Regions from separate parts of the Actinoplanes sp. CA-015351 genome, predicted to be linked through region 2. Evidence: riboswitches for the same ligand, from Rfam matches in the RefSeq annotation. Region 2 holds a riboswitch; the other holds the start of a gene.
What was found. Region 2 has a riboswitch for thiamine pyrophosphate ahead of ACQP2E_RS06190 (ECF transporter S component). Riboswitches for the same ligand answer to the same signal wherever they lie in the genome.

Region 1: linked by a shared signal. The riboswitch ahead of ACQP2E_RS03025 (thiamine phosphate synthase) and the one ahead of ACQP2E_RS06190 (ECF transporter S component) in region 2 are both predicted to bind thiamine pyrophosphate.

Annotation. Positions count from the first base shown of each region.
Region 1 is NZ_CP192102.1:650,162-665,654, forward strand. Features, by position in the region: gene ACQP2E_RS02955 (adenylate kinase) at 1-202, shown strand, start outside; gene map (type I methionyl aminopeptidase) at 258-1,037, shown strand; gene ACQP2E_RS02965 (DUF1707 SHOCT-like domain-containing protein) at 1,240-1,662, shown strand; gene infA (translation initiation factor IF-1) at 1,900-2,121, shown strand; gene rpmJ (50S ribosomal protein L36) at 2,173-2,289, shown strand; gene rpsM (30S ribosomal protein S13) at 2,454-2,834, shown strand; gene rpsK (30S ribosomal protein S11) at 2,852-3,259, shown strand; gene rpsD (30S ribosomal protein S4) at 3,273-3,899, shown strand; gene ACQP2E_RS02995 (DNA-directed RNA polymerase subunit alpha) at 3,997-5,019, shown strand; gene rplQ (50S ribosomal protein L17) at 5,103-5,657, shown strand; gene truA (tRNA pseudouridine(38-40) synthase TruA) at 5,735-6,550, shown strand; gene ACQP2E_RS03010 (hypothetical protein) at 6,626-7,354, opposite strand; gene ACQP2E_RS03015 (class I SAM-dependent methyltransferase) at 7,451-8,062, shown strand; gene ACQP2E_RS03020 (ATP-binding cassette domain-containing protein) at 8,090-9,736, shown strand; TPP riboswitch at 9,771-9,881, shown strand; gene ACQP2E_RS03025 (thiamine phosphate synthase) at 9,875-10,459, shown strand; gene thiO (glycine oxidase ThiO) at 10,456-11,475, shown strand; gene thiS (sulfur carrier protein ThiS) at 11,466-11,666, shown strand; gene ACQP2E_RS03040 (thiazole synthase) at 11,669-12,412, shown strand; gene ACQP2E_RS03045 (thiamine phosphate synthase) at 12,406-13,056, shown strand; gene thiD (bifunctional hydroxymethylpyrimidine kinase/phosphomethylpyrimidine kinase) at 13,053-13,820, shown strand; gene thiC (phosphomethylpyrimidine synthase ThiC) at 13,890-15,419, shown strand; gene ACQP2E_RS03060 (signal peptidase I) at 15,392-15,493, opposite strand, start outside.
Region 2 is NZ_CP192102.1:1,336,481-1,351,973, reverse strand. Features, by position in the region: gene ACQP2E_RS06265 (IS256 family transposase) at 1-620, opposite strand, end outside; gene dusB (tRNA dihydrouridine synthase DusB) at 847-2,010, opposite strand; gene ACQP2E_RS06255 (XdhC family protein) at 2,019-2,504, shown strand; gene ACQP2E_RS06250 (glycine--tRNA ligase) at 2,596-3,975, opposite strand; gene ACQP2E_RS06245 (Rv0361 family membrane protein) at 4,045-4,533, opposite strand; gene ACQP2E_RS06240 (antibiotic biosynthesis monooxygenase family protein) at 4,550-4,891, opposite strand; gene ACQP2E_RS06235 (DUF6703 family protein) at 4,925-5,179, shown strand; gene ACQP2E_RS06230 (metal ABC transporter substrate-binding protein) at 5,228-6,148, shown strand; gene ACQP2E_RS06225 (metal ABC transporter ATP-binding protein) at 6,237-7,022, shown strand; gene ACQP2E_RS06220 (metal ABC transporter permease) at 7,022-7,888, shown strand; gene ACQP2E_RS06215 (ArsR/SmtB family transcription factor) at 7,919-8,218, shown strand; gene ACQP2E_RS06210 (Fur family transcriptional regulator) at 8,215-8,616, shown strand; gene ACQP2E_RS06205 (hypothetical protein) at 8,633-9,277, shown strand; gene ACQP2E_RS06200 (DUF6328 family protein) at 9,207-9,707, opposite strand; gene ACQP2E_RS06195 (alpha/beta fold hydrolase) at 9,739-10,557, opposite strand; TPP riboswitch at 10,593-10,698, shown strand; gene ACQP2E_RS06190 (ECF transporter S component) at 10,735-11,325, shown strand; gene ACQP2E_RS06185 (ABC transporter ATP-binding protein) at 11,328-12,758, shown strand; gene ACQP2E_RS06180 (energy-coupling factor transporter transmembrane component T family protein) at 12,755-13,558, shown strand; gene ACQP2E_RS06175 (PHP domain-containing protein) at 13,653-15,362, shown strand; gene ACQP2E_RS06170 (hypothetical protein) at 15,359-15,493, shown strand, end outside.

The DNA of each region.
Region 1 (15,493 bases), 690 kb from region 2:
CCGCTGCGGCAGCGAGCTGTTCCAGCGCGACGACGACAAGGCCGACACGATCGCCAACCGCCTGGTTGAGTACGCGGACAAGACCGCGCCCCTTGTCGACTTCTACGGCGCCCAGGGCAAGCTGGTCGGCATCGACGCGACGGGCCCGGTAGAGGACGTCACCGTGCGTGCGATCGACGCGCTGCGCTCCTACGGGGGCTGACGTGGGGCGTAACGACCAGAACATCCAGCTGAAGACGCTGGAGCAGATCGAGCTGATGCGCGCGGCCGGCCTTGTTGTCGCGGCCGCGCTGGACGCCATGCGGGACGCGGTCGCGCCGGGTGTCTCGACGGCCGACCTCGACGCGGTCGCGGAGAAAGTGATCCGCGACGCCGGAGCGGTCCCGTCGTTCAAGGGCTACCACGGGTTCCCGGCCTCCATCTGCGCGTCGGTGAACGAGCAGGTGGTGCACGGGATCCCGAGCACTGACCAGATCCTGCGCGAGGGCGACCTGATCTCCCTGGACTGCGGGGCGATCCTGGAGGGCTGGCACGGCGACTCGGCGATCACCGTCGGGGTCGGCGAGACGGACCCGGCCCTGCTGCGGATGGCCGAGGTGGCCGAGGACGCCATGTGGGCCGGCATCGCCGCGGCTGCCCGTGGCGTCGCCAACGGCCGGGGCCGGCTGACGGACATCTCCTTCAACATCGAGAAGGCCGTCCGCAAGGCCGGCCGGTACGGGATCGTCGACGGTTACGGCGGCCACGGCATCGGCACCGAGATGCACCAGGACCCGCACGTGCTCAACCACGGCAAACCGGGCCGCGGCGTCCGGGTGATCGCGGGCATGGCCCTGGCGATCGAGCCGATGATCACGATGGGCTCACCGCGCACGGTGGAGCTCGACGACGGCTGGACCGTGGTGACCCGGGACGGCTCCCGGGCCGCGCACGTGGAGCACACGATGGCCCTGCTCGAAGACGGCGTCTGGGTGACAACCGCCCACGACGGCGGCCGCGGCCGCCTGGGCGACCTCGTGACATCCCGCCAGCCGTAAAGCCAAAGCATCCCAGCGGCCCTCCAGCCGTAAGGCCAAAGCACTCCAGCGGCCCTCCAGCCGTAAGGCCAAAGCACTCCAGCGGCCCTCCAGCCATAAAGCCAAAGCACCCCCGAAGCCTCAGCGTCCTGCCAGTCGTAAAACCAGGCCCGGTGACACTCAGCCGTGGCCTGGGTGGATTGCGGCTGGCATGCTGGGGCTCATGGGGCGCGAGGGAATGCGTGCGAGTGACGCCGACCGCCAACAGGTCGCGGATCAACTGAAGGCCGCACTCGACGAGGGCCGGCTGGATCTGAACGAGTACGACGACCGGATTCAGAAGGCGTACGGAGCGACGACCTACGGCGACCTGGACGGGCTGCTTGACGATCTGCCGGGCACGATCCCGGTGCAGAAATCCCGGATCGAGCCCGCGCACAAGTCGCCGGTGGAGACCGCGGGCGCCCCGGAGCGGAAGAACGGGGTCCGGCCCATGCTCGGCATCTTCGTGATCTGCACGATCATCTGGGGCATCACGAGCCTGACTTCCGGCGACGCCCACTACTTCTGGCCGATGTGGGTTTTGATCCCGGTTGCCTTCGCTGTGCTGGCGCGACTCGGAGATCGGGACAAGCGCCGCCACTGAGGCGATAAAGTGGTACTTGTCCGGTGCAGACACGCCCGACCCCGGGTTACGGAACCCTCGGTTTGTCGTGACTGTAACGGGCGCGTAGACTAGCTTGCTGGCGCGCAGCGTCCTCTCTCCATGCCCTCAAGCGCTTCGAGGGCGGGGGAGCCGCGGCTGGTTCGAGGCGGATTTTCGACTCGGATGAGGCGTTGCACAAGCCAGCCCCATGAACCCGATGTACAGGTAGCGGAGGACATGCCAAAGAAAGACGGAGCCATCGAGATCGAAGGCCGAGTGATCGAGCCTCTGCCGAACGCTATGTTCCGCGTTGAGCTCGCTAATGGTCACAAGGTCCTGGCACACATCTCCGGCAAGATGCGGCAGCACTACATCCGCATCCTTCCCGAGGACAGGGTCGTCGTCGAGCTCTCGCCGTACGACCTGACCCGTGGGCGCATCGTCTACCGCTACAAGTAACCCGGGTCGCGGGGGATCCACTTCCCGTCTGACTGAGAGTTAAGGCAAACCGTGAAGGTCAAGCCGAGCGTCAAGCGGATCTGCAACAACTGCCGGGTGATCCGGCGGCACGGGCGGGTCATGGTCATCTGCAGCACCGACCCGCGCCACAAGCAGCGTCAGGGCTGATTTCAGCCTCAACGCAGGATCCGCACCACTGAACAAGCTCGTCCCGGTCGCATACACGCATGCGTGAGCGGCCACACCCCCGGTCGGAGGCCGGGGCCCGCCCGGGCAGGCGGGATGGGACAGGCACAGACCTCCGTGAGAGACCCTGAGGAGTACGCCCACTTATGGCTCGTCTCGTCGGCGTTGATCTTCCCCGCGACAAGCGGATGGAGATCGCGCTCACCTACATCTTCGGCATCGGTCGCACCCGTGCCGTCGAGGCACTGACTGCTACCGCGATTGACCTGAACAAGCGCGCCAAGGACCTCACAGACGAGGAGCTGGTCCAGCTCCGCGACTACATCGAGTCCAACTTCAAGGTTGAAGGTGACCTGCGCCGCGAGGTCGCCGCGGACATCCGCCGCAAGGTTGAGATCGGCTGCTACGCCGGCATCCGCCACCGCAAGGGCCTGCCCGTGCGTGGACAGCGGACCCGGACCAACGCTCGTACCCGTAAGGGCCCGAAGCGCACGGTCGCCGGTAAGAAGAAGCCCGGTCGGAAGTAATAGGAGCGCACTGACTTATGCCACCGAAGGCACGCGCAGGGGCCGCCGTCAAGAAGGTCCGGCGCAAGGAACGCAAGAACGTCGCCCACGGGCAGGCGCACATCAAGAGCACCTTCAACAACACCATCGTGTCGATCACCGACCCGACCGGTGCTGTCATCTCCTGGGCCTCTTCCGGCCAGGTGGGCTTCAAGGGCTCCCGCAAGTCGACTCCCTTCGCGGCGCAGCTGGCTGCCGAGGCCGCCGCGCGTCGTGCCATGGAGCACGGCATGCGCAAGGTCGACGTCTTCGTCAAGGGTCCGGGCTCCGGCCGGGAAACCGCCATCCGTTCGCTGCAGGCCGCCGGCCTCGAGGTCGGTCAGATCTCCGACGTCACGCCGCAGCCGCACAACGGATGTCGTCCGCCGAAGCGTCGCCGGGTCTAAGGGGGGTATCGAGATGGCTCGTTACACCGGTGCGGACTGCAAGCGCTGCCGCCGAGAGAAGATGAAGCTCTTCCTCAAGGGCAGCAAGTGCGACGGTCCGAAGTGCCCGTTCGAGTCCCGGCCGTTCCCGCCCGGACAGCACGGGCGTGGACGGACCAAGGAGACGGAATACCTGCTTCAGCACCGCGAGAAGCAGAAGGCCCGTCGTGCGTACGGCGTCCTCGAGAAGCAGTTCCGTGGCTACTACGAGGAAGCCGTCAAGAAGCAGGGCAAGACCGGCGAGGTCCTGCTGCAGATCCTCGAGACTCGTCTCGACAACGTTGTCTACCGGGCCGGCTACGCCGCTTCCCGGGACATGGGTCGGCAGCTGGTCAAGCACGGTCACTTCCTGGTGAACGGCGTCAAGGTCGACATCCCGTCGTACCGGGTCAAGGAACACGACATCGTCACCGTGCGTGAGAAGTCGAAGGAAATGACCCCGTTCGTCGTGGCGCAGGCTCAGGCCGGCTCCCGCGGCGTTCCGGCGTGGCTCGAGCCGATCCCGGCCGAGATGAAGATCCTGATCCACTCGATCCCGGCGCGCGCTGTCATCGACACGCAGGTCCAGGAGCAGTTGATCGTCGAGCTCTACTCCAAGTAGCAGCTCTTTCGCCGGTGCCGGCCTTCGGGCCGGCACCGGCGAAAAGAACAACAGACGGCCATCAAATAGTGGGTGGCCTGACAGAAAGAAGAAAAGCGTGCTCATCAGCCAGCGGCCGACCCTCTCGGAGGAGTCGCTCAGCGAGACCCGTTCCAGGTTCACCATCGAGCCTCTGGAGCCGGGCTTCGGCTACACCCTCGGTAACTCTCTCCGCCGGACTCTGCTGTCGTCCATCCCGGGCGCAGCGGTCACCAGCATCAAGATCGACGGCGTGCTGCACGAGTTCACCACGATCCCCGGTGTCAAGGAGGACGTGGTCGAGCTGGTCATGAACGTCAAGGAACTGACCGTCAGCTCCGAGCACGACGAGCCGGTCAGCATGTACCTGCGCAAGCAGGGCCCTGGCGACGTGACCGCCGGTGACATCCAGCCCCCGGCTGGCGTCTCCGTGCACAACCCCGATCTGAAGCTGGCCACCCTGAACAGCAAGGGCCGGCTCGACATGGAGCTCACCGTCGAGCGGGGCCGTGGCTACGTCACGGCAGCGCAGAACAAGAGCGCCGGCGCCGAGATCGGCCGGATCCCGGTCGACTCGATCTACTCGCCGGTTCTCAAGGTGACCTACCGCGTCGAGGCGACTCGTGTCGAGCAGCGCACCGACTTCGACCGTCTGATCATCGATGTCGAGTCGAAGGCGTCGATCTCGCCGCGGACCGCGCTGGCCTCGGCCGGCTCGACCCTCGTCGAGCTCTTCGGTCTCTGCCGTGAGCTGGACGAGACCGCTGAGGGCATCGACATCGGCCCGTCGCCGCAGGACGCTCAGCTGGCTGCCGATCTGGCCCTGCCGATCGAGGAGCTGGACCTCACCGTCCGGTCGTACAACTGCCTCAAGCGCGAGGGCATCAATAGCGTGGGCGAGTTGATAGGGCGTACGGAGGCTGACCTTCTGGACATCCGGAACTTCGGCCAGAAGTCGATCGACGAGGTCAAGATGAAGCTCGCCGGAATGGGCCTGGGACTGAAGGACAGCGCGCCGTCCTTCGACCCGGCGCACGTCGTGGACTCGTTCGGCGACGTGGATTACGACACCGACGACTACCGCGAGACCGAGCAGCTGTAAGTCCGGCTGCCGCGCCATAACTCTGCCTGCCTGAGGCGGCTCCGCCGCACTGCACAAAGGCATATCGACGAGGAGCATCTGAAATGCCCACGCCCACCAAGGGTGCCCGCCTCGGCGGCAGCCCGGCACACGAGAAGCTCATCCTGGCCAACCTGGCCACCGAGCTCTTCCGGCACGGGAAGATCAAGACCACCGAGACGAAGGCCCGGCGGCTCCGCCCGCTGGCCGAGCAGCTCATCACGAAGGCCAAGCGCGGCGACCTGCACGCCCGTCGCCGGGTTCTGGCCACCGTGAAGGACAAGGACGTCGTGTACGCCCTGTTCGAGCAGATCGCTCCGCGGTACACCAACCGCCCCGGTGGCTACACCCGCATCACCAAGACCGGCCCGCGCAAGGGCGACGCCGCCCCGATGGCGGTCATCGAGCTGGTCGAGGAGCTGCAGGTCGCGGCCACCACCGCCGCGCCGTCGAAGGCAGCCCGCAAGGCCGCCGCGCAGCAGGCCAAGGTCGAGGCGCTCGCGCCCGAGGACGAGGCGCCCAAGAGCGCTCCGGCCGCGGAGACCGAGGCCGACCAGGACGCCGAGGCGCCGGTCAGCGCTTCCGGCGACAAGGCTGAGGGCGACGACGCCAAGGCCTGAGTGCCACGTTGAAAGGCCCGGTGCCCACTCTGGGTGCCGGGCCTTTCGCTTTCTTTCGTACGGGAGACCGCAGCGCGATGAGCGATTCCATCCGTCTCAGGTTGGACGTGTCCTACGATGGCGCCGATTTCTCCGGGTGGGCCGTCCAACCCAGTCGCCGGACCGTCGCCGGTGTGCTCGTTGAAGCGCTCGGCCGCCTGGTCGGACCGGACACCCCGCTCGGACTGACCGTGGCCGGTCGCACCGACGCCGGCGTGCACGCCACCGGCCAGGTCTGCCACATCGACCTGCCCGTCGACGACTGGGAACGGCTCACCGGCTCGCTGCTGCGCAGGCTCGCGGCCCTGATGCCACCAGACGCCCGGGTACGCGCGGTCGCCCCGGTCCCGGACACCTTCGACGCCCGTTTCTCGGCCACGTTCCGCCGGTACGAGTACCGCGTCACCGACGACCAGTGGGGCCCGGAGCCGCTTCGCCGGCACGACACCCTCGGCTGGATGCGCCCTCTCGACCTGGACCGGCTGAACGCCGCCGCGGCAGGTCTGCTCGGCGAGCACGACTTCGCCGCGTTCTGTAAGCGCAAGGAACACGCCACGACCATCCGGGCGATCAGCCGCCTGGACTGGCGCCGCGACCCGGACCGGATCCTGGTGGCGACCGTGCAGGCGGACGCGTTCTGCCAGGCCATGGTCCGCAGCCTGGTCGGCGCGATGCTCTTCGTCGGCGACGCCCGCAAGGAGCCCGAGTGGCCGGCCCGCCTGCTGACCCTCCGCGAACGGTCCAGCGAGGTCACGGTAGCTGCCGCACACGGCCTGACCCTGGTGGAGGTCGGGTACGCCGACGAGGCCGATTACGCCGCCCGAGCCGAAGCCACCCGCCGCCTCCGAGCCTGATTCCCGCCGCTGACCGCTCTCGCGGCCAGCCTGGCCAGCGGCACACGCAAGGGGCCGGGTGTGCGCGGGGGAGGGTTATGTGGCGGGAGAGGTCAGCGACTGGGGCAGGTGGGTTTCCAGGACCTCGGTCATGATGCGGGCCACCGACGGGTCGTCGTTGGTCAAGGGCTCGCCTCCGGGGCTGACGATCACGCAGTAGAGCAGGTAGTGGTCCAGGGTTCGCCAGACGACCGGGGTGCCCAGCGGGGTTTCGGCTCCGGTCAGGCTGGTGAAGCCGCCGTCGTTGGTTTCCACCTGGGCGCGGATCAGCTCGCTCACCGCCGCGGCGCTCTGGGCGTCCGGCAGATTCAGGACGCCTGCGGTCACCTGGTGCGGGGCGTACGGGACGGTCAGGTCGGCGCGGACCGCCTGCGTACACCCGTACCCCTGAAGAAGTGAGCGCAAGCCGCCGGAGACGGCGAGCGGGCAATCGGCCTCGACCCGCGCCTGGCTGACCCGGAAGAGGGACGCCTGATCGGGGAAGACGTCCGTGCTGGTGAGAGGCGTGCGCGGATCGCGCGTCGAGCCGGTGGAGGGCAAGCGGTCGTCGGCGAGGATGAGGACGCCCACCATCACGACGATGCCGAGCACGATGAGGGCAGCCAGGCCGTGGCTGAGCAGACGGGCTGTCCGTAGGGGCTCCCGTCGCAGGTGCCGCTGGCTGCGTGCGCGGAAACGGGCCGGAGTGCGGTGCTGTCCGGCGGTTCCCGGTAAAGGTCGCAGAATCAGGGCGTGCGCGGAGCGCGTCGAGGTGGCGTACCGCATGGACCCCAAATTAGGTGGGGACGCTGATCTATGAACGCACACCGTGTGCGGCACCCCGCCGTGCTGCCGCTCGTTGCGCGGCGGGAGACTTGCCGGGTGAGTGCCGACCATTACTTCACTGCCGAGCCGGACGCGCCGCTGCGACGCAGCGAGATCGAGTTCAGCGTCGCCGGCAAGAACTACCGGCTCGTCGTCGCCTCCGGGGTGTTCTCGGCCGGACGGCTCGACCCGGGCACTGCCGTGCTGCTGCGCAAGGCCACCCTGCCGACCGTCACCACCGAGGGCACGCTGCTCGACCTCGGCTGCGGTTACGGTCCGATCACCTGTGTGCTGGCCACCGAGGCGCCGCAGGCCACGGTGTGGGCGGTGGACGTGAACTCCCGGGCGCGCGAGCTGACTACGGAGAACACGAAAAAATACGAGAAAAGGGTCAAAGTCGCAGAACCGGGCGACGTTCCGGCGGACATCACGTTCGACGAGATCTGGAGCAACCCGCCGACCCACGTCGGTAAGGCCGAGCTGCACGTGCTGATGGAACGCTGGCTGCCGCGCCTGGCGCCGGCCGGCACCGCCTGGCTGGTGATCAACCGGAACCTCGGCGGTGATTCGCTGCATACCTGGCTGACCGGCCTCGGCTGGCAGGTGGAGAGAATCGCCAGCCAGCGAGGCTTCCGGGTGCTTCGGGTCACCCGAAATTCGGCTGACTGACGGCTCGTCGCACGGGAGGATGCCGCAATGGGTTACGTGGATGTCGCCGGAGTCGGCTTTGTGCTCCCCGATGGGCGGGAACTCTTCTCCGATGTCGCGTTCCGGGTCGGCGAGGGCGCGAAAGTGGCGCTGGTCGGGCCGAACGGCGCCGGCAAGACGACGCTGATGCGCATGGTGGCGGGCGACATCGCGACGCAGAGCGGGACGATCGCCCGGTCCGGCGGGCTCGGTGTGATGCGCCAGTTCATCGGCATGATCGGCGACGACCGTACCCTCGAAGATCTTGCGTTGTCCCTGGTCGCGCCCGCGCTTGGCGCGGCAGGCGCGCGACTCGCCGCAGCGGCCGCGGCTCTTGGTGAGACCGAGAAGAGCCAGATCGCGTACGCGAACGCGCTCACGCACTGGGGTGAGGTCGGCGGATACGAGGCCGAGGTCCTCTTCGACACCGTGACCGTCTCGATCCTCGGCAAGCCGTGGGAGGAGGCGAAGGACCGCGTCGTGCGGACGCTTTCCGGCGGTGAGCAGAAGCGGTTCGCCCTTGACCTGCTGCTTCGCGGCGGTGACGAGGTGCTGCTGCTCGACGAGCCGGACAACTTCCTCGACGTGCCCGCGAAACGCTGGCTGGAACAGCGGATGCGGGAGTCGTCCAAGTCGATCCTCTTCGTGTCGCACGACCGGGAGCTGCTGGCGCAGACCGCCGACCGGGTGGTGGCCGTCGAGGGCGGCAGCGCCTGGACCCATCCGGGCGGGTTCGCCTCCTGGCACGAGGCGCGGTCGAACCGGCACGAGCGCATGGAGGAGCTGCGCCGCCGCTGGGAGGAGGAACACGAGAAGCTCAAGGAACTCGTCTTCACGCTGAAGAACAAGGCGATGTTCAACGACGGCCTCGCCTCGCGGTACCAGGCAGCTCAGACGAGGTTGCGCAAGTTCGAGGAGGGCGGCCCGCCGCCGCTTCCGCCGAAGGACCAGTCGGTACGGATGAACTTGCGCGGCGGACGCACCGGCAAACGCGCGGTGATGTGTGAGCGGCTCGAACTGGAGAACCTGACGTTCCCGTTCGACCTGGAGATCTGGTACGGCGACCGGGTGGCCATCCTCGGCGCGAACGGCACCGGCAAGTCGCACTTCCTGCGACTGCTCGCGGCCGGCGGCTCCGAGCCGGACCTGGAGCACAAGCCGGTCGACGGAGCGCCGCTGACGCACGTGATGCACGAGGGTGTGGTCCGGCTCGGCGCGCGGGTTCGTCCCGGGCACTTCTCGCAGACCCACGACCGGCCCGAGCTCACCGAGAAGACACTCGTCGAGATCCTCTGGCGTGGTGACGAACATCGCTCCGGGATGGACCGGGCCGGCGCGATGAAGTCGCTCAACCGGTACGAACTCGCGGCACAGGGCGACCAGCGGTTCGGCACCCTCTCCGGTGGACAGCAGGCCCGGTTCCTGGTGCTGTTGCTGGAACTCTCCGGAGCGACGTTGTTGCTGCTCGACGAGCCTACCGACAACCTGGACCTGGCGTCGGCGGAGGCGCTCGAAGAGGGATTGAAGGCGTTCGACGGCACGGTCATCGCGGTCACCCACGACCGCTGGTTCACCCGGTCCTTCGACCGTTTCGTGCTGTTCGGTTCCGACAACGAGGTTGTCGAGGTTCCTGAACCGGTCTGGGACGTGCGCTAGCTTTTCTCGTCACGGACCGGTTAGGGTCCGATTACAAGAAACCCACGGGAGTCCGGGCACCGGGCTGAGAGGGGGGCTGATGCGGCCCCCGACCGTCGAACCTGATCCGGGTCATGCCGGCGCAGGGAGGAGTGCTTCATGCACAATTCGTTTCCTCGGATCCACGTCATCACCGATTCGCTTGATGTGATCCGTGCCGTGGCCGGCCAGGATGATGTGGCCGTTCAGATCAGAGTCAAGACCACCGACGCGCAGGCGTACGCGCTGACCCTCGCGGCCCTGGAGATTCTTCGCCCGGCCGGCACGTTGTGCCTGGTCAACGATCGGATCGGGGTGGCGCTCGCGGCCGGCGCGGACGGGGTGCACCTGGGTGCCGACGATCTGCCGATCGATGCGGCGCGGCGGGTGCTCGGCCCGTCCGCCGTGATCGGTGCGACCTGCCGGAACCCGACGTCGGCGCGGGAAGCGGTCGCCGCGGGTGCGAGTTACCTCGGCACCGGGCCCGCGTTCGCGACCTCCACGAAGGACGGTCTGCCACCGCCGATAGGGCCGGCCGGCGTGGCGGCTGTGGTCGACGCGGTGCCGGGTGTTCCGGTGCTGGCGATCGGCGGCATCACGGCCGACCGGGTGCCGGTGCTCCCATCCCATGGCGTTGCCGCGATCGGCGCGTTCGTGGTCGATCCGAAGCGGGCGGTCGCCGAGTTCATCGAGGCGCTGCGATGAGGGTCGCTGTTGTCGGCGGCGGGATCATCGGGCTGGCTATCGGCCGTGAGTTGTTGCTGCGTGGCGCTGATGTGACGGTTTACGACCCGGGCGGCTCTGATGGCGCCTGGCATGTGGCGGCCGGGATGCTGGCACCGGGTGGGGAGTCGGCGTTCGAATTCCCTTTTCTGGAGCCGTTGCTGGAGGCGTCCAACGCGCTCTGGCCTTCTTATGCGGCTTCTCTAGGAAATGTCGGTTATGACGAAGCCGGCACTCTCAGCGTGGCGCTGACGGCTGATGACGTCGCCAACGCCTCCCGGGAATGGAAGCACCAGAAGCTCAGCACTCTGACCGGCTCCCAGGTACGCGAACTGGAGCCGGCGTTGTCGCCTCGGGTGCGGGCCGGCGCGTTCTCGGCGACTGAGCGGCAGGTTGATCCGCGCAAGGTGGTCTCTGCGCTGCGGACCGTCCTCAAGGGTCGAATCGTCGCCCGGAAGATTCATGATTTGTCCGAAATCGGCGCGGAACACATCGTCGTCGCTGCCGGCGTCGGCACAGCCGCGCTCACCGGCCTCCCGATCCGCCCGGTGAAAGGCCAGGTCCTGCGACTCCGCGGCGAACCCGGCCTGCTCACCCATGTGATCGACGGCGAGGCCGACGGCCGCCATGTCTACCTGGTACCGCGCGCCGACGGCGAGGTCGTGGTCGGCGCGACCATGGAGGAACGCTCCGACCGCTCGACCACCGCCGGCGGTGTGCACGACCTGCTGCGCGCCGCTCTCGATCTGGTGCCCGGCCTGTCCGAGCACGAACTCACCGAGATAACCGCCGGGCATCGCCCCGGCACACCCGACAACGCGCCCATTCTCGGACGACTCGGAGGCCTCGGCGACACGACAGTGGTGGCCGCCGGTCATCACCGCAACGGGGTGCTGCTCACCCCGATCACCGCGCGGCTCATCGCCGATCTGGTGCTGACCGGAACCGCGGATCCGCTGCTCGACGCGTTCACCCCCGGGAGATTCGGATGCGCCTGACGATCAACGGCCAGGACCGGAGCAGGACCGAGAGTTGCACGGTCGCGACCCTGGTCGCCGAGCTCATCGCCGCGCAGCGCGGAGTGGCGGTCGCGGTAAACGGGACCGTGGTGCCCCGTTCCACCTGGGCAGACGTCGACCTCGCCGACGGTGACCGGGTCGAGGTGCTGACCGCGGCGCAGGGCGGTTGAGGATGTTCCTTCCGGAGAACGGCCTGATTCTGGGCACCGGCGGCGCGCAGAGCCTCGCCGCACTCGAAGAGGCGATCAAGGCATCCGAGACCACTCTCGTCACCGTCGCGCTGCGCCGGGTCGACGCGGCCGGTCCGGGACTGCTGCCGATGCTGGACCGGCTCGGTGTGCGTGTGCTGCCCAACACCGCTGGTTGCTACACGGCCGGTGACGCGGTGAAGACCGCCCAGATGGCCCGCGAGGCCTTCGAGACCGACCTGATCAAACTTGAGGTGATCGGCGACGAGCGGACGCTGCTGCCCGACGGTGTGGAATTGCTGCGGGCCGCCGAGACGCTGGTCGCTGACGGGTTCACGGTTCTGCCGTACACCACCGACGACCCGATCCTGGCTCGCCGTCTCGCCGACGCCGGATGCGCCGCGGTGATGCCGGCCGGTTCGCCGATCGGTTCCGGTCTCGGCATCTCCAACCCGCATCACATCGAGCTGATCCGCCAGATGGTCGACATCCCGGTGGTCCTGGACGCCGGCATCGGCACCGCCTCGGACGCCGCGCTCGCCATGGAGTTGGGCTGCGACGCGGTCCTGATCGCCAGCGCGATCACCAGGTCCGGCGATCCGGCGGCGATGGCGTCGGCCATGCGGCATGCGGTCGCTGCCGGTCGGCTCGCTCGCGCTGCGGGCCGGATACCACGACGGTTCCACGCTCTCGCGTCCACAGCGGACGACGGGATCGCCTCATGGTGACACCCGGCGGGCTCGTCGTACTCACCGACAGGCGGTCCGCCGCCGGGCCGTTGGTCGAGGTGGTCGCGGCCGCGATCCGCGGCGGCGCCGCGTGGGTCATCCTCCGGGAGAGAGACCTTGGGTACGCGGAACGCACAACGCTAGCGGCTCAACTGCGACCGCTGCTGCCACCGGGCCACTTGATCGTCGCCGGGCCGGATCCGCTCGGCGGCTCGGCCGTCCACCTGTCGGCCGCCGATCCGGTGCCGGCCGGGGTGCCGCTGGTCGGCCGGTCCTGGCACGGCACCGAGCCGCTGCCCGATGTGGATTACATGACGCTCTCGCCGGTTTATCTGACGGCCACCAAGCCGGGTTATGGACCGGCGCTCGGCGCCACAGGTGCGGCGGAGCTGGCCGGCAACGTGCCGTGGCTCGCGCTCGGCGGGGTGGACTCGGCGGCGCGGGCGGCCGAGTGCGCCGAAGCCGGCGCCGAGGGCATCGCGGTGCTCGGGGCGATCATGCGGGCCGCGAATCCGGCGCGGGTCGCGAGCCAGCTGGCAGGGGCGTTCGCGGCAGCTGTTGCCCGGCCCAGTCCCGATCTTGTGGAGTTCCCCGACAGTGGTGCGCCGGAATTTCACAAGATCGGGACTGGGGGTGCGCTGTGACGCCGCCGGTGGTGCTCACCATTGCCGGGTCGGATTCCGGTGGGGGAGCCGGGGTACAGGCCGATCTGAAGACGTTTGCGGCGCTCGGGGCGTTCGGGACGTCGGTGATCACCGCTATCACCGCGCAGAACACGCTCGGCGTCACGGCCATCCACGCTGTCCCGGCCGACATCGTGGCGGCGCAGCTGGATGCCGTGTTGTCCGATCTACCGGTGGCGGCCGTGAAGATCGGGATGATCTCCGATCCGGCGGTTGCCAAGGTGATCGCAGAGCGGGCTGCCGACCTGCCGCAACTTGTCGTCGACCCGGTTCTGGTGGCCACCGCCGGAAGCAGACTTGGTGAACCGGCGGTGGTCGGGGTGCTTATTCCGTACGCAAGTGTTCTGACGCCGAACCGGCACGAAGCCGGCGCCCTCCTCGGGAGGGTGATCGAGACGGCCGAGGAGATGGTCTCGGCGGCGGCCGAGCTTGCGGAACTCGGGGCGCGGACCGTTGTGGTGACCGGAAGCGAGCTTGCGGTCGACGCGATGTGGCACGCGGGAGACGCCACCCTGCTGCGGGGTGAGCCGGTGCTGACTGAAAACAACCATGGTTCGGGCTGCACGTTCTCGTCGGCGATCGCGGTGCGGCTCGCTGCGGGTGACACGGTGCCGGACGCGGTCGTGACGGCGAAGGATTACGTGCGACGCGGGCTGCGCGGCGGCAGCTCGTGGCGGCTGGGCGCGGGCCCAGGCCCCCTGGACCACTTCGGCTGGTCCGTCTAGATCCATTGTGGCTCGGCAGTGGGCGCAATGCTGCCTCGTGCTGCCGTTTTTATCCTAGTTTGGGGAGGAATCGACGTGAGGCAAAAGGTCTATGTGGACGGTGCACGTCCGGACATCCGGGTGCCGTTCAGCGAGGTGCTGCTGACCGGTGACGAGCCGCCGTTCCGGCTCTATGACACGTCCGGTCCGGGCAGCGAACCGTCGGAAGGGCTGCCGCCGCTGCGCAGACCCTGGTGGGCCGGGCAGACCCAGCTCGCCGCCGCGCGGGCCGGTGTCGTCACGCCGGAGATGGAGTTCGTCGCGGTCCGCGAGGGCGTCACCCCCGAGCTGGTGCGCGACGAGATCGCGGCGGGCCGGGCGGTGCTGCCGGCCAACCGGAACCACCCGGAGAGCGAGCCGATGATCATCGGGTCGCGGTTCCTCGTGAAGGTCAACGCGAACATCGGCACCTCCGCGGTCACCTCGTCGGTCGCCGAGGAGGTGGAGAAGCTGACCTGGGCCACCCGGTGGGGCGCCGACACCGTGATGGACCTGTCCACCGGGCCCAGGATTCACGAGACAAGAGAGGCGATCGTCCGGAATTCGCCCGTCCCGATCGGGACCGTGCCGATCTATCAGGCGCTGGAGAAGGTCAAGGGTGACCCGCTCGGCCTGAGCTGGGAGATCTTCCGGGAGACCGTGATCGAACAGGCCGAACAGGGCGTCGATTACATGACCATCCACGCCGGCGTGCTGCTCGCTTATGTGCCGCTCGCCGCCGAACGGGTCACCGGCATCGTGTCCCGAGGCGGTTCGATCATGGCGGCCTGGTGCCTCGCCGAACACCGGGAAAACTTCCTCTACACCCACTTCCGGGAACTCTGCGAGATCTTCCGGGAGTACGACATCACGTTCTCACTCGGCGACGGCCTGCGCCCCGGATCGATCGCTGACGCCAACGACGAAGCGCAGTTCGCGGAGCTGCGCACCCTCGGCGAACTCACCCATATCGCGTGGGAGTACGACGTGCAGGTCATGGTCGAAGGCCCCGGCCACGTGCCGATGCACAAGATCAAGGAGAACGTCGATCTGCAGGTGGAGCTGTGCGGTGGGGCGCCGTTCTACACGCTGGGGCCGCTCGCTACCGACATCGCGCCGGCCTATGACCACATCACGTCGGCCATCGGGGCCGCGATGATCGGGTGGTTCGGGACGGCGATGCTCTGTTACGTCACCCCGAAGGAGCATCTCGGGTTGCCGAACAAGGAGGACGTCAAGGCGGGGATGATCGCGTACAAGATCGCGGCGCACGCTGCTGACCTGGCGAAAGGCCATCCCGGGGCGCAGGAGTGGGACAACGCGCTGTCCCGGGCGCGGTTCGATTTCCGGTGGGAGGACCAGTTCGAGCTGTCGCTGGATCCGGAGACAGCCCGGGCCTATCACGACGAGACGCTGCCTGCGGCGCCCGCGAAGACGGCGCATTTCTGCTCGATGTGCGGGCCGAAGTTCTGCTCCATGAAGATCAGCCATGAGCTACGGGCAGCCGGGATGAAGGCCAAGTCGAACGAGTTCGTGGATGCGGGCGGGCGGGTCTATTTACCGGTCACGCCGTCTGCCTGATCGGGGTTCGCGGTTGTGGCTGCCGGCTTTGCGTGTGGCAGGAAGTCGTAGATCGGCTCGTGCGGCGTCTCGGG
Region 2 (15,493 bases):
TCGTCGGACGTGACGTCGAGACCCAGTACCTCACGGCCGCCGTCACCGTTGACACCGACCGCGACCAGGGCGTGCACGTTCACCGTCCGGCCGTTCTCCCGCACCTTGATGACCAGGGCATCGACCCACACAAACGTGTACGGGCCGGCGTCCAGAGGCCGGTTACGGAACGCCTCGACCTGGACATCGAGGTGGCGGGCCATCTCCGAGACCTGCGACTTCGACAGAGACTTGACGCCGAGCTGCTCGACAAGTTTCTCCACCCGCCGTGTCGACACACCAAGCAGATACGACGTCGCGACCACACTGACCAGGGCCTGTTCAGCCCGGCGCCGGTGTTCGAGCAGCCAGTCCGGAAAGTATGAACCCGTGCGCAGTTTCGGGATCGCCAGCTCGACCGTGCCGGCCCGGGTGTCCCACTCCCGCTGGCGGTATCCGTTACGCGAGTTGGTGCGCTCGTCGCTGCGTTCGCCGTAGCCGGCCCCGCACAGGGCGTCGGCCTCAGCAGACATCAACGCGTCCGCGAAAGTTTTCACCATCACCCGCAGTACATCAGGGCTCGCCGATTCCAGATGCTGGCCCAGCAGCTCAGTGACGTTCAAACTCTCTGTTGCGGCCATCGCAGGTCTCTCCTTCGTGATCTTCAAGCAATCCGAAGGATCTGCGATGGCCGCCTCTTACGTCCCGGAAAGTCCAGGTCGTACACCACTTCGGTGGACGTGACCGGCACGGGCAGAGCGGGGCGGGGTGACTGAGGGATTGAGATGCACCCAGACTCGACACACATGGCGGGAAGTGCCGGGCCGTGTTGAGTTGGGGCCCTCTGCGGAAAAACTCCCCCTGGGATCAGCCGCCGGATTCGTCGGTTTCTGCGCCTTCCGGGACGGTGTCGTCGTCGCGGCTGTCCAGCCAGCCGTGTGGCAGCGTCACCTTGCCGGGGGCGTTGACCCGGCCGCGCGGCTGGCCCAGCGCGTCGGCCGGGAACGGGATCGACGGGTCGAGCTTGGCGAGCAGGTCGTCGAGCTCGGCCAATGACGAGATCATCGCGAGGCTGCGGCGCAGTTCGCTGCCGACCGGGAAGCCCTTGAGGTACCAGGCGACGTGCTTGCGGTAGTCGGCGCAGCCGTGCTTCTCGTCCTCGAGGGCCTCGACCAGCAGCTGAGCGTGCCGCGACATGATCTTCGCGACCTCGCCGAGCGTCGGCAGCACCGGCTGATAGTTGGCGCCCTGTGTGAACGCGGCCTCCAGATCGGCGAAGAGCCACGGCCGGCCCAGGCAGCCACGGCCGACCACGACGCCGTCGACGCCGGTGTGCTCGACCATGCGCAGCGCGTCGGAGCCCTCCCAGATGTCGCCGTTGCCGAGGACTGGCACGTCGAGCGCCTGCTTGAGGGTGGCGATCGCGTCCCAGTCGGCCTTGCCGGAGTACCGCTGCTCGGCGGTGCGGGCGTGCAGCGCCACCGCGGCCACACCGGCGTCCTGAGCGGCGAGACCCGCTTCGACGTACGTCAGATGGTCCTCGTCGATCCCCTTGCGCATCTTGATCGTCAGCGGGATGCCGTACGGCTTGGCGGCCGCGACAGCCTGCGAGACGATCCGCGCGAAGAGCTTGCGCCGCCACGGCAGGGCCGAGCCACCGCCCCGACGGGTCACCTTCGGCACCGGACAGCCGAAGTTCAGATCGATGTGGTCGGCCAGGTTGTCCTCGCCGACCATCCGCACGGCGGCGGCGGTCACATCGGGGTCGACGCCGTAGAGCTGAAGACTGCGAAAGCCCTCGTCCTCGGCGAACGCGATCATCTTGAGCGTCTTGGGAATCCGCTCCACCAGCGCGCGGGTGGTGATCATCTCGCAGACGTAGACACCACCACCCTGCTCCCGGCAGAGCCGCCGGAACGCCACGTTGGTGATCCCCGCCATCGGGGCGAGCACGACGGGCGGGTTGACGGCATGGTTGCCGAGCAGAAGCGGTGCGGTCACGCGCTCAAGGGTGACACAAGCGCCTAGCATCCTTCCTCGTGGGAGACAGTGAGCTGAGTCCGCGCAAGCTGGTTGTCGTCTTCGAGTCGCCGGTGGCCGCGGCACTTCAGCGGTTCGCGGTGGATCTGGGCTATCACTCGGTGCTCGTGGAGCCTGATCCGACGCGGCTTGCCGGCACGCCTCGGGCGCATGGTGACATCTTCGTGGGTGACCTGGTCGCGGCCGGGGTCGACGAGTACACCGACGTGGTGCTGAGCGATCATCATCGGCCGGAGATCGGCGCGGTGCTCGAAGAAGCGCTGGCCGGCAAGAGCCGCTGGATCGGCATCGTGGGCAACCCGCGTCACGAGGGGCCGCATGTGGCGGCGCTGCGGGAGCTGGGTGTGCCGGAGGAGGAGATCGCCCGGGTGCACCGGCCGATCGGGCTCAACATCGGCAGCCGGACCGGGCCGGAGATCGCTCTGGCGGTGCTGGCCGGCCTGATCGCCGACCGCAACGGCCGCCCCGGCGGCTTCACCTTTTAACCGGCGGCTTCGCCTTTTAAGCAGATCTTGGCAAGCTGCGCCCGTATCGCAGCCGCAACTTGCCAAGATCGCAAAAAACCAGAAATCCCGCTCAGCAGCCGGGCAGGCGCTTGATCAGGTAGTCCTCGATCTGGTCGAGCGAGACGCGCTCCTGCTTCATCGTGTCGCGGTCGCGCACCGTCACCGCGTTGTCGGTGAGGGTGTCGAAGTCGACGGTGACGCAGAACGGCGTACCGATCTCGTCCTGGCGCCGGTAACGGCGACCGATCGCCTGGGAGTCGTCGAACTCGACGATCCAGCGCTTGCGCAGGTTCGCGGAGAGCTCGCGGGCCTTCGGCGAGAGCTCAGGGTTGCGCGAGAGCGGCAGCACGGCAACCTTGACCGGCGCGAGGCGCGGGTCGAACCGCATGACCGTGCGCTTGTCGACGCCGCCCTTGGTGTTCGGGGCCTCGTCCTCGTCGTACGCCTCGAGCAGGAACGCCAGCACCGCGCGGGTCAGGCCGGCCGCCGGCTCGATGACGTACGGAACCCAGCGCTCGCCCTTCTCCTGATCGAAGTAGGAGAGGTCGACTCCGGAGTGCTTGGAGTGCGTCGACAGGTCGAAGTCGGTGCGGTTCGCGATGCCCTCGAGCTCGGCGAACTCGGTGCCGCCGAACTGGAAGCGGTACTCGATGTCGACGGTCCGCTTCGAGTAGTGCGAGAGCTTCTCCTTCGGGTGTTCGAAGAAGCGCAGGTTGCTCTCCGAGAGACCCAGGTCGCGGTACCAGTCCCAGCGCTGCTGCAGCCAGTACTCGTGCCACTCCTCGTCGCTGCCGGGCACGACGAAGAACTCCATCTCCATCTGCTCGAATTCACGCGTACGGAAGATGAAGTTGCCCGGAGTGATCTCGTTGCGGAAGCTCTTGCCGATCTGGGCGATGCCGAACGGCGGCTTCTTGCGGGCCGCGGTCGCGACGTTGTTGTAGTTGACGAAGATGCCCTGGGCGGTTTCCGGGCGCAAGTAGTGCAGCCCGTCCGCGCTCTCGGTCGGGCCGAGGAAGGTCTTCATCAGGCCGTTGAACATCTTCGGCTCGGTGAAGGTGCCCTTGTTGCCGCAGTTCGGGCAGTTCATCTCCTGCAGCGAGGCCGGCGGGTTGCCGTGCTTGGCCTCGTACGCCTCTTCGAGGTGGTCAGCCCGGTACCGCTTGTGGCAGGACTGGCACTCGGTCAGCGGGTCGACGAACGCGTCCAGGTGGCCGGAGGCGGCCCAGACGTCACGCGAGAGGATGACGGCGGAGTCCAGGCCGACGATGTCGTCGCGCTGCTGGACCATGGTGCGCCACCACTGACGGCGGACGTTCTCCTTCAGCTCCACGCCGAGCGGACCGTAGTCCCACGCCGAACGGGTTCCTCCGTAGATCTCGCTGGAGGGGAAGACGAAGCCCCGGCGCTTGGCCAGGCTGACGACGGAGTCGATACGGTCGGCAGGCATGTGCGGTTTCCTCCTACGCCGGCTGGGTGTCGGCGGGGAAATTCGTGATTGACAGGACGAAAAGCGAGGTTACTCCCCTACGCCGCACACCTCGAACGCGCCTGTCGACGTGTTCTGGGCGAGTTCCGCCTTGAGAACAGCGGTGTCGCCGTCGGCGTACGTGACGTTGACCGGGACGGTTCCGTACGTCAGATCGACGTCACCCACCGCGAAATCGCGCACTGTTTCGGTGGAACTCATCCGCGCCGAGTACTCCACCCGGCCCTCTTCAGCCTGTGAGTCCTCGCAGAGCAGGTCGTACGCCTTGGCGAAGTCGCGGTCCTGCACGGCGTCCATGTAACGGGTGACGACCACGTCGGCCTGCTCGTTGATCGCATTGTCCATCGCGGTGGCCAGGCCGAACAGCGCCGCCACACCACCGCCGCAGACCAGCAGCGCGATGCCGCCGGCGATGCCGAAGCCGAGGCCGATCCGCTTGCCGCGTCCCTCGACCGGGGGCGCCGGGAACGGCGGATGCACCCCGGGCCCGGCGGGCGGTGGCGAAGCAAGCACGCTCATGTCCCCAGCCTAATGTTCAGCGCCACGGATCGGCGGCCCGGTCACTGGCGGTCACCACGACGGCCTCGCCGGGGCCGGCCTCGGCGAGGGTTTCGTACGCGGACGGTTCGTCGAGCGTCTGCGCGAGCAGCGGAGTGGCGTACATCTTCACGTCGAACGCGCCGAGCGCCCGCCGGTACGCTCCGACCGACTCCCATTCGGTGACCAGGGTCCAGGCCGCCGGGTCCTCCAGCGCGCGGGCCAGGCGGCCGGACTGATATCCCGGGCAGTTCGCCAGGGCGGCGAGGGCGGCATGCGCACGCTCGACGAAGCCGTCCTGCGTGTCCGGTGGGATGTTGAAGCGGTTGAGCACCAGCATGTGACGAGGGTACGCACGCCGAAGGAGCCGCCAGTGACACCGTCCGACCATTTGTTGCGCCGGATCGCCCGGGTCAATCCGACTGTGGCGTTCGCCGTGGCCCTGGCCCTCCTGCTAGCAGGGCTTTTCCTGCCGGGCATCGTGGGCGCGCTGCTGCTGGCCGTGATCGCCGCAGGGCTGGGCGCCCTGACGTTCACCACGTGGCCGGTGCAGACGCCGATCACCCGTACTGTCCGGCTCGTCCTGCTCGCTCTCCTGGTGGTGGGTGCGGTCTCGAAGGCGCTGTAAAGCATGCGCCTTTGACAATCATTGTCATTATCGACAACAGTTGGTGGCATGATGCGCCGCCTCGTACCCGCCCTCGCCCTCCTCCTCGTTCTCAGCGGTTGCGGAGGCGCATCCGCCGGCGCCGACGGGAAGCTTTCCGTCGTCACCGCGTTCTACCCGCTGCAGTTCATCAGCGAGCGGGTCGGAGGCGACGTGGTCAGCGTCAGCAACCTCACCAAGGCGGGTGCCGAGCCGCACGACGTGGAGCTCAACGCCCGCCAGGTGGGCGAGATCACCGACGCGGACCTGGTGGTCTATCTGAGCGGCTTCCAGCCGGCCGTCGACGACGCGGTGAAGCAGAACGGCGCCGCACACGCCTTCGACGCCGCCTCGGCGATAACGATGCTGTCGGCCGAATCCGCCGACAGCCACAGTCACGAGGGCGAAGAACACGTCGAGGAGAGCACGAGCGGCACCGACCCGCACTTCTGGCTCGACCCGGCCCGGCTCGCGACCGTGGCCGAGCAGGTCGGCAAGAAGCTGGCCGAGGCCGACCCGGAGCACGCCGCCGACTTCACCGCCCGCGCCGCAGCGCTCAGCACCGAGCTGAAGACCCTGGACGGCGAGTTCTCCACGGGGCTGAAGACCTGTGAGCGCCGCGAACTGGTGACCAGCCACACCGCGTTCCACTACCTCGCCGACCGGTACGACCTGACCCAGATCGGCATCACCGGGATCGACCCGGAGGCCGAGCCGTCCCCGCAGCGCCTCGCCGCGGTCGCGGAGGAGGCCAAGGAGCACGGCGCCACCACGATCTTCTTCGAGACGCTGGTCAGCCCCAAGGTCGCCGAGACGCTGGCACAGGAGGTCGGCGCGCAGACGGCGGTGCTCGACCCACTCGAGGGCTTGACGGACGAGAATGCGGACTACTTCTCGGTGATGCGCGCCAACCTGACGGCTCTCACCAAGGCGCTTGGGTGCACGTCATGACCGACTGCACCGAGCGGCACCCAGCCGCACCGTCCCACGGCCTCGCACGCGAGGGCCAGGAGGGCATGACAAAGGAAGGCTCAGTGTCATGACGAATGTGGTCGAGGTACGGCACGCCGCGGCCGGATACGACGGCCGGGAGATCCTCAGTGACGTGTCACTGAGCGTGGCCGCCGGCGATGTGGTCGCTGTGCTCGGCGCCAACGGATCCGGCAAATCCACGCTGATCCGTACCGTCCTCGGCCTGGTGCCCCTGCGGCGCGGCGAGATCGAGCTGTTCGGCACGCCGCAGCGCCGGTTCCGGCAGTGGCAGCGGATCGGGTACGTGCCACAGCGCCTCGGTGCCGGCAGCGGTGTGCCCGCCACGGTCGGCGAGGTGGTGGCGTCCGGCCGGCTGGCCCGGCGCGGCATCTTCCACTTCCCCGGAGCGGCGGACAAGGCCGCGGTACGCGACGCGCTCGCCAGCGTCGGGCTGCTCGACCGGATCGGTGACCCGGTCTCGACGCTGTCCGGCGGCCAGCAGCAGCGAACCCTGATCGCCCGGGCACTGGCCGGCAAGCCGGACCTGCTGGTGCTGGACGAGCCGAACGCCGGTGTGGACGCGGCCAGCCAGGAGGCGTTCGCCGAGTCGCTCACCCGGTTCGCCGGGGCCGGTGGCACGATCATGCTGGTCCTGCACGAGCTGGGCCCGCTGCGGCCGCTCATCGGACGCGGGGTGGTCGTGCACGACGGCCGCATCGCGCACGAGGGGACACCGCCGGAGCCGGCCGGTCACCACGCCGAGCCGGGGCACGATCACGTGCACCCGCACGCCGACGAGGTCAAAGCCGGCATCTGCGAGTGGGCGCCGACCGAAGGGACGAAGGCGTACTGATGGAGTTGCTCGCTTATCCCTTCATGCAGCGTGCGCTGATCGGCGCGCTGATCATCGGCCTGGCCGCCCCGGCGCTCGGCATCTATCTGGTGCAGCGCCGGCTCTCGCTGATCGGCGACGGGATCGGGCATGTCGCGCTCACCGGCGTCGGCGTGGGCCTGCTCACCAACAGCTCCCCGGTTCTCACCGCGGTCCTGGTCGCCACGATCGGCGCGGTCGGCGTCGAGCTGATCCGGGAACGCGGGCGCACGTCCGGTGACCTGGCCCTGGCGCTGCTCTTCTACGGCGGCATCGCCGGTGGTGTGGTGCTGGTCGGCCTCTCCGACGACAGCAGCAACTCGAACCTGATGCAGTACCTGTTCGGGTCGCTGATCACCACGTCGGTGCAGGACATCGCGGTGATCGGCGGGCTCGGCGTTGCGGTGCTGGTCGCCATGCTGGCGCTGCGGCCGGCGCTCTTCGCGCTCTGCAACGACGAGGAGTACGCGCGGGTCAGCGGCCTTCCGGTGCGGACGCTCAACATCCTGCTCGCGGTCACCACCGCGGTGACCGTGACGATCGCGATGCGAACCGTCGGTCTGCTGCTGGTCTCCGCGCTGATGGTCGTGCCGGTCGCCGCCGCGCAGCAGGTCACCCGCGGTTTCCGCACCACCATGTCGGCGGCCATGCTGATCGGGGTCGGTGCGGCCGGCGCCGGCATCGTGGTCTCGGCCGAGATCGACACCGCGCCCGGCGCCACCACGGTGCTGCTGGCCCTGGTCGCCTTCCTCGGCGCCACCCTGGCCGCCACGGTGCGCCGCGCGCTGGTACGCCGGTCGCACCCGCCGGTCGCGGCCGAACCTCCGGACGTCGTGTTGCATGGTTGAGCGCATCACCGCTGTACGGTGGTCGCAGCCATGACGACCACCGGTTACGAAGCGTACGAGTCGGCGGGGGCCCTGTTGCGCGCCCTCTCCGCACCGATCCGTGTGGCCATCGTGGTGGAACTTGGCGCCGGCGAGCGCTGCGTGCACGACCTGGTGGAGAAACTGGGCGCCCCGCAGCCCCTGGTCTCTCAGCACCTGCGGGTCCTGCGCGGCGCGGGTGTCGTGCGGGGTGTCCGTCAGGGCAGGGAGATCGCATACTCCCTGGTGGACGAACACGTCGCCCACATCGTCGCCGACGCGGTGAGCCATGCCAGGGAGAGCCGACAGTGAATCCGGAAACGACCCAACGCAACACCAAGCAGCGCAGCGCGGTCAGCGCTGTCCTCGGTGAGACCGAGGGCTTCCACAGCGCTCAGGACCTGCACGCGATGCTGCGTGACCGGGGTGAGCGGGTCGGCCTGACCACGGTGTACCGGACTCTGCAGGGTCTCGCCGACGCCGGCGAGATCGACGTGATGCGCCCGCCGGGCGGCGAGCACCTGTACCGGCGGTGCAGCCAGGGACATCATCACCACCTGGTCTGCCGGTCCTGCGGCCGGACCGTCGAGGTGGCCGGGCCCGCGGTGGAGTCCTGGGCCGACAAGGTGGCCGGCCAGCACGGCTTTGTCGACGTCTCGCACACTCTCGAGATTTTCGGGACCTGCCCGGAGTGCGCCGCGAAAAGCTGAGTGCGAGGCTTCCACTGTGAAGCTCTACGCCGACCGGCTGCCCACCGCGATCCGTCAGCTCCTCACCGACATCCTCGCCGTCCTCTGGGTCTACCTCTGGATCCGGGTGGCTTTCTGGATACAAGACATCGTCGAGAAGCTCGCTGTCCCGGGTCAGAAACTGGAGAGCGCCGGCACCGGCATCGCCGGCAACCTGGCCGAGGCCGGTAGCAAGGTGGGCCGGGTGCCGGTGGTCGGCGACGACCTGACCAAACCGTTCACCGGCGCCGCCGACGCCGCCCGATCGATCGCCGAGGCGGGCCTCGAACAGCAGCAGTTCGTCGATCAATTGGCACTGATCCTGCCGCTGGTCGCCATTGCCGTACCCATGGCCCTGATTTTGTTCTTGTGGTTGCCGTTGCGTCTTCGCTGGATGAGGCGGGCCGGTGTCGCCGCGTCGGTACGCGACGACCCGGCCGGCCGTGATCTTCTGGCTCTGCGTGCGCTGGCAAGTCAGCCGCTGAGCGTGCTGACCAGGCTCGGTCCGGACATCGCGCAGAGCTGGCGTGCCGGTGACCCGGAGGCCGTCGACACGCTGGCCGAGCTGGAACTCAGGAGTCTCGGTCTTCGTCGTCGTCGGCCCAGTCCCGGTGCGCCAGCGGAAGCCCTGCCCAGAGGGTGACGAACCAAAGGCCGGTGATCACGGTGAGCGCGACCGCCCACTTCCAGTGCAGCACGTAATCGGTGATCAGCAGGACGCTGCTGACCATCGAGATCAGCATGAAGAAGAGGCCGCCGGTGGCCATCTTGTGCGCGTAACGGACCAGCTCGGGCTTGCGGCCCTGGCGGAACAGCGCGCGGTGGAACGCCACCGGCGAGATGATCATCGCGGTGGCGAACGCGGCGCTGATCAGCGCGACGATGTACGTGTCCCGCTGGAACTCGGTTGCCTGGGGAAAACCGCTGCTGAAAGGCAGGGTCAGCAGGAACGCGAAAAGGATCTGCACCCCGGTCTGTGCGACGCGCAGTTCCTGCAGGAGATCGGCGAAGTTCCGATCCCATCGCTGCTTCTCGGTTTCCTTGTCACGAGGGGAGGTGGTGTCGACTGCCATGCCGCGCCATTTTCCCCGATCAGGAGCATGGTCAAACGCCGATACGTGCCAGGACCGCGTCAGCGAGCTCTTGCGGCGCCTCCTCCGGCACCCAGTGGCTGACGCCGCGCATCGCCATCAGCTGGTAATCGGCCGACACCCAGTCCGCGGTACGCAACGCCGCGGTCAGCCCGACCACACCGTCCCGATCGCTCCACACGTACGTGGTCGGCACCGTGACCACGCCGGTCCGGGCGATCTGGTCGGTGGTGAAGGCGCGGTACCAGTTCAGCCCGCCGGTCAGCCGGCCCGGTTCGCGCGCTGCGTCCACGTACCGCTGCACCCGCTCGGCCCGCAGGGGTTTCAGCATCCAGCGCAGCACCGTGGCGTCGCGACCCAGCAGCAGACGTTCGGCCCGCGGCGAGCGGAACACCTCGAAGTACGCGAGGCGAGCTTTCTGCGACGGGCGTACCCGGATGGCGAGCATCAGGGCGCGCGGGTGCGGCACGGAGACGGCGGTGAGCGTACGCAAGCGGTCCGGATGATTCGCGGCGAGCAGCCAGCCGATCTGCGCGCCCCAGTCGTGGCCGACGACGTGAACCTTCTCGATGCCGAGTTCGTCGAGAACGGCGATGGCGTCGGCGACCGCCTCCCGGAGCCGGTAGGCATCAACGTTCTGCGGCCTGGCGCCCGGTGAGTAACCGCGCTGGTTGAGCGCGTAGGTCCGGAGGCCGGCCTCATGGAGATAGGGCAGAAGCCGATCGAATTCCCGGTTGTCCTGAGGGAAACCGTGCAGCAGAAGCACCGGCTCACCATCCCCGGGACCGCCGTCAGAAACCTCGAATGTCAGCCCACGAGCCTTGATCTCCATACTCATCCCCCAGGTGTTAGGTTCATCGAAGCAATGTAATCCGACAGGGGAGCGCACAGCGCTGAGAGTGCGGCAACAGGCCGCAGACCCTAGTACCTGATCTGGGTAATGCCAGCGCAGGAAGCTCGGTCTCTCAAGGCACACGTGTCTCCTCCCGGTACCTACTGGGAGGCTTTCATGAAATCCACCGACAACAACCGCTGGCGCACGATAGACATCGTGATCGCCTCAGTCATCGCCGTGGCCTTTGGCGTCATCTTCTGGGCCTGGGGCACCGTCTGGAGCGTCACCGAGAGCGCGTTCGCGTTCTTCCCGCCGGCCCAGGCGATCCTGTACGGCATCTGGCTGATGCCGGCCGTCCTGTCCGGGCTGATCATCCGCAAGCCCGGCGCGTCGCTCTACACCGAGACCGTCGCGGCGATCATCTCCGCGCTGCTCGGCAACCAGTGGGGCGGAACGGTCATCATCCAGGGCCTGGTCCAGGGCCTGGGCGCCGAGCTGGCGTTCGCGGCACTGCGGTACCGCTCCTTCAAACTGCCGTCCGCGCTGCTCGCCGGCGCGCTGACCGGCGTGAGCGCGGCGATCTTCGACTTCTTCGTCTGGAACTCGGAGTACGCACTCGGCAGCTACCGCATCCCCTACGCCCTGTTCACCGTGGTCAGCAGCGTGATCCTGGCCGGTCTGGGCAGCTGGGCCCTGGTCCGGGCGCTGGCGCCGACAGGTGTCCTGGATCGGTTCGGAGCGGGCCGGGAACGGGCACTCATCTGACCATGAGTGAGGTTCAGCTTCGCGGGTTCGGGTGGCGGCACGCCGGTCGTCGCGCCTGGGCGATCCGCGGGCTCGACCTGCACGTGCGGCACGGCGAGCGGGTGCTGTTGCTCGGCCCTTCCGGTGCTGGCAAGAGCACCCTGCTCGCCGCGCTCGCCGGTCTGCTGCCGTCCGATTCCGGTCAGGCTGAAGGCAGTATCGAGATCGATGGGCTTGATCCTGGCAAGGCACGCGACCGGGTCGGCATCCTCTTCCAGGATCCGCAGACCCAGCTCGTGATGGCCCGCAGCGGCGACGACGTGGCGTTCGGCTGCGAGAACCGCGGCATTCCGGCCGCCGAGATCTGGCCGCGGGTCAGTGACGTGCTCGACCGTGTCGGTTTCCGGTACCCGATCAACCGCTCGACGGCGGCGCTCTCCGGCGGTGAGGCCCAGCGACTGGCGCTCGCCGGAGTTCTGGCGCTTCGTCCCGGTCTGCTGCTGCTCGACGAGCCGACCGCGAACCTCGACCCACCCGGCGCGGACCTGGTCCGCGAGGCGCTCACCCGCTCCACAGGTCCGGAAACGACCATGATCATTGTGGAGCACCGGGTCGCCGAAGCGCTGCCGCTGGTGGACCGCGTCGTCGTCCTGGAGCCGGGTGGCGGCGTGCGCGCCGATGGCGCGCCCGAGCTCATCTTTGCCGCCTACGGCGACAAACTGGCGGACGAAGGCGTCTGGGTGCCAGGCTTCAGCTTCCCGCCCCGCAAGGCCAATTCACCGTCAACGACCGATTTCGTACGCGCGGAGCACACGTCCGTCCGTGGCCGGCTGAGTCCGGTTTCGATCACTGCAGGCGCCGGTGAGGTGCTCGCCGTGACCGGGCCCAACGGCGTCGGCAAGTCCACTCTGGCGCTGCTGCTCGGCGGACTGCTCGCACCCAGCTCCGGCCGGATCGAGGCGTTCGGCGACAAACGGCCCCCGCACCGATGGCGGGCCGCCACGCTGACCCAGCGGATCGGATCGGTCTTCCAGAACCCGGAGCACCAGTTCGTCACCGGCCGGGTCGCCGACGAGCTGGCCCTCGGCCCGCGCCGGGTCGGCCGCTCACCCGCCGAGATCCGGAAAATCGTCGACGAGCTGCTGGAACGGCTCCGTTTGACGAGGCTGGCCGAGGCCAACCCGTACACCCTCTCCGGCGGTGAGGCGCGGCGGCTGAGCGTCGCCACGGCGCTGGCGACCGCGCCCCGGCTGCTCGTTCTGGACGAGCCGACGTTCGGCCAGGACCGCCGCACGTGGCTGGAACTGATCACTCTGCTGGCGGAGCTGCGGACGGCTGGGCACGGGATCGTCGCGGTTACTCACGACGAGGCGTTCGTGCGTACCCTCGCTGACCGGACCGTCCCGCTGGGCGAGCCGGATCCGGAACCGTTACCTCGGCGGGTTCGCCCGTGACGCTCGCCCTGGAACCCATCGCCGATCCGTCCGCGCCGCTCGCCCGCCGCAATCCGGTCGCCAAGCTGGGCGCGGCGCTGCTCTTCTCGCTGCCGCTGATCGCCACCGTCGATCCGTTCACCCCGGCCACCGCGCTGGTGCTCGAACTGATCCTGCTGCCGTTCTTCGGTGTCCGGCTCCGACAGCTCGCCCGCCGCGCCGCGCCATTGCTGCTCGCGGCTGCCGGGGTGCTCGTCGCGATGACCATGTTCGCGGCTGAGCGCAGCGGAGACCTGCTCTTCTCGATCGGCGCCTTTGACGTGACCACCGGGGTGCTGGCGTCAGCGATCGGGCTGATCCTGCGCATCTTCGCCGTGGCGCTGCCCGGCATCATCGTCTTCGCCACCACCGACCCGACCGACCTGGCCGATGCGCTGGTCCAGAACGCGAAAGCGCCGGACCGGTTCGCGATCGGCGCGCTCGCCGCGTTCCGGCTGCTGCCCCTGCTCGCCAGTGAGTGGCGGACGCTCACCCTGGCCCGCCGGGCCCGTGGCATCGACGCCGGGCGCAATCCTCTCGCGAAGCTGCGGCTTTTCGTCTCGACCTCGTTCGCCCTGCTGGTCGGCGCGCTGCGGCGCGGTGTCCGGCTCGCGGTGGCGATGGACGCGCGCGGATTCGACGCCGGCACCCCTCGAACCTACGCGCGCCGGCAGCATTTCACCGGAGCTGACACCGCGTTGATGGCCGGCGCTGCTGTCGCCGCCGGCACGATTCTGACGTTCTCGGTGCTGCTGGGCTTCTTCCACCCGGTCGTCGGCTGACCGTTCGTTTGCCGTCCAACAGATCGACAACCGAAGTTGTCCTGATCGGACGAGGGTGAGGTGCACTCAACGATCTTCGTAGGAGTTCACCGATATGGGTCACGGCCACGACCACTCTCATTTCTCGGACGCCGCCGGTGCGGCTGACGTCCCCGAAGCCCTCGACCTGAGCATTCCGGAGAGCGAGATCTCCCCCGGCGACGCCTCGCGCCGCCGCTTCCTGCTCGGCGCGGGTCTGCTGGGCGCCGGCGCTGCCGCTTCGGTGCTCGCCCGCCCGGGCGCCGCCGAGGCCGCCGGCCTCGCGCACACCCACGACCACGTCGGCGGCGGTAACGCCAAGGGCGGGTTCCAGTGGCTCGCCGGCGACCACCACATCCACACGCAGTACAGCTCGGACGCCCAGTACCGGGTGCTCGACCAGGCCCAGAAGGGTCAGGCGTACGGCCTGGACTGGCTGGTCATCACCGACCACGGCAGCGCCGCCCACGCCAAGATCGGCGTGGAGAAGGTCAACCCGGACATCGTGAAAACCCGCGAGGAGCTCAAGGGCCTGCTCACGTTCCAGGGGCTGGAGTGGAACATCCCGGCCGCCGAGCACGCCACCGTGTTCGTCACCCCGTCGAAGAACGAGGTCGAGGTTCTCAAGCAGTTCGAGAACGCGTACGACGGCACGTTCGTACCGGCCACCAACACCGCCGCGCAGAACGAGGCCCTGGCGATCGCCGGCATCAAGTTCCTCGGCGAGCAGGTGAAGAAGCGCAAGATCGACGGCGCGCTGTTCTTCGCGAACCACCCGTCCCGGCGCGGCATCGACTCGCCGCACGAGATCCGCGGCTGGCGTGAAGCCGACCCGACCGTCGCCGTCGGCTTCGAGGGCGCACCCGGCCACCAGGCCGCCGGCATCCCGGCCCCGAACGGCCGTGGCGGTGCCCGTGGTTACTACGACAACAACCCGTCGGCCGCGTCGTTCGCCGGTTACCCGCTGGAGACGTATCGCACCTGGGGTGGCTTCGACTGGATGACCTCCACGGTCGGCGGCCTCTGGGACAGCCTGCTCGCCGAGGGCAAGGCGTGGTGGATCACCGTCAACTCGGACAGCCACGTCAACTACCTCGACCAGACCGAGCGTGGGCCGGGCAGCGACTTCAACGCCAACGGCAAGTACAACGACCCGGTCTACAACGGCTCGGTCAACACGCAGGCGGGCGACTTCTGGCCGGGCTTCTACGGCCGGACCAACGTGGGCGCGTCGTCGTTCGCGTACAAGGCGGTCGTCGACGGCCTGCGCGCCGGTCGCGTCTGGGTCGACCACGGCCGGCTGATCAAGGGCCTGGACGCCCAGGTACGCGTCTCCGGCGACCGTCGCTGGTCGACCGGCACCCCGCTCGGCGGCGTGCTGCAGGTCAAGCGGGGCACCTCGACCGAGCTGACCCTCGAGATCGACCTGCAGGACATCCCGAACTGGGCCGGTTTCGTCCCGGTCCTCAAGCGGGTCGACGTGATCGTCGGCACGGTCACCGGCCCGGTGTCGGACCAGGACGCCTTCACCACCCCGAACACCAGGGTGGTCAAGTCGTTCGAGGTCTCCAAGACCAGCGGCAAGGTCACCTTCACCTACGACCTCGGCCGCCTGGACAAGCCGTTCTACCTCCGGGTACGCGGCACCGACGGCAACCGCACCCAGCCGGGCCTGCTGGGCGCCTCGGTCGATCCGTACGGTCCCCAGCTCGATGTGGTCGGCTCTGCCGACCCGTGGGGTGACCTGTGGTTCTACACCAACCCCATCTGGGTTCTGCCCCGATGACGTATTCCGTCGCGCCGGCCGCCATCTCGGCGGCCGGCACCGTCGGCGCTGCCCGGATCGTCGGAGTCAGCCTCGGGCACACCACGCTGGCCGAAGCCGACCACTGGATCGGCTCGCTGTCGCCCGCCCCG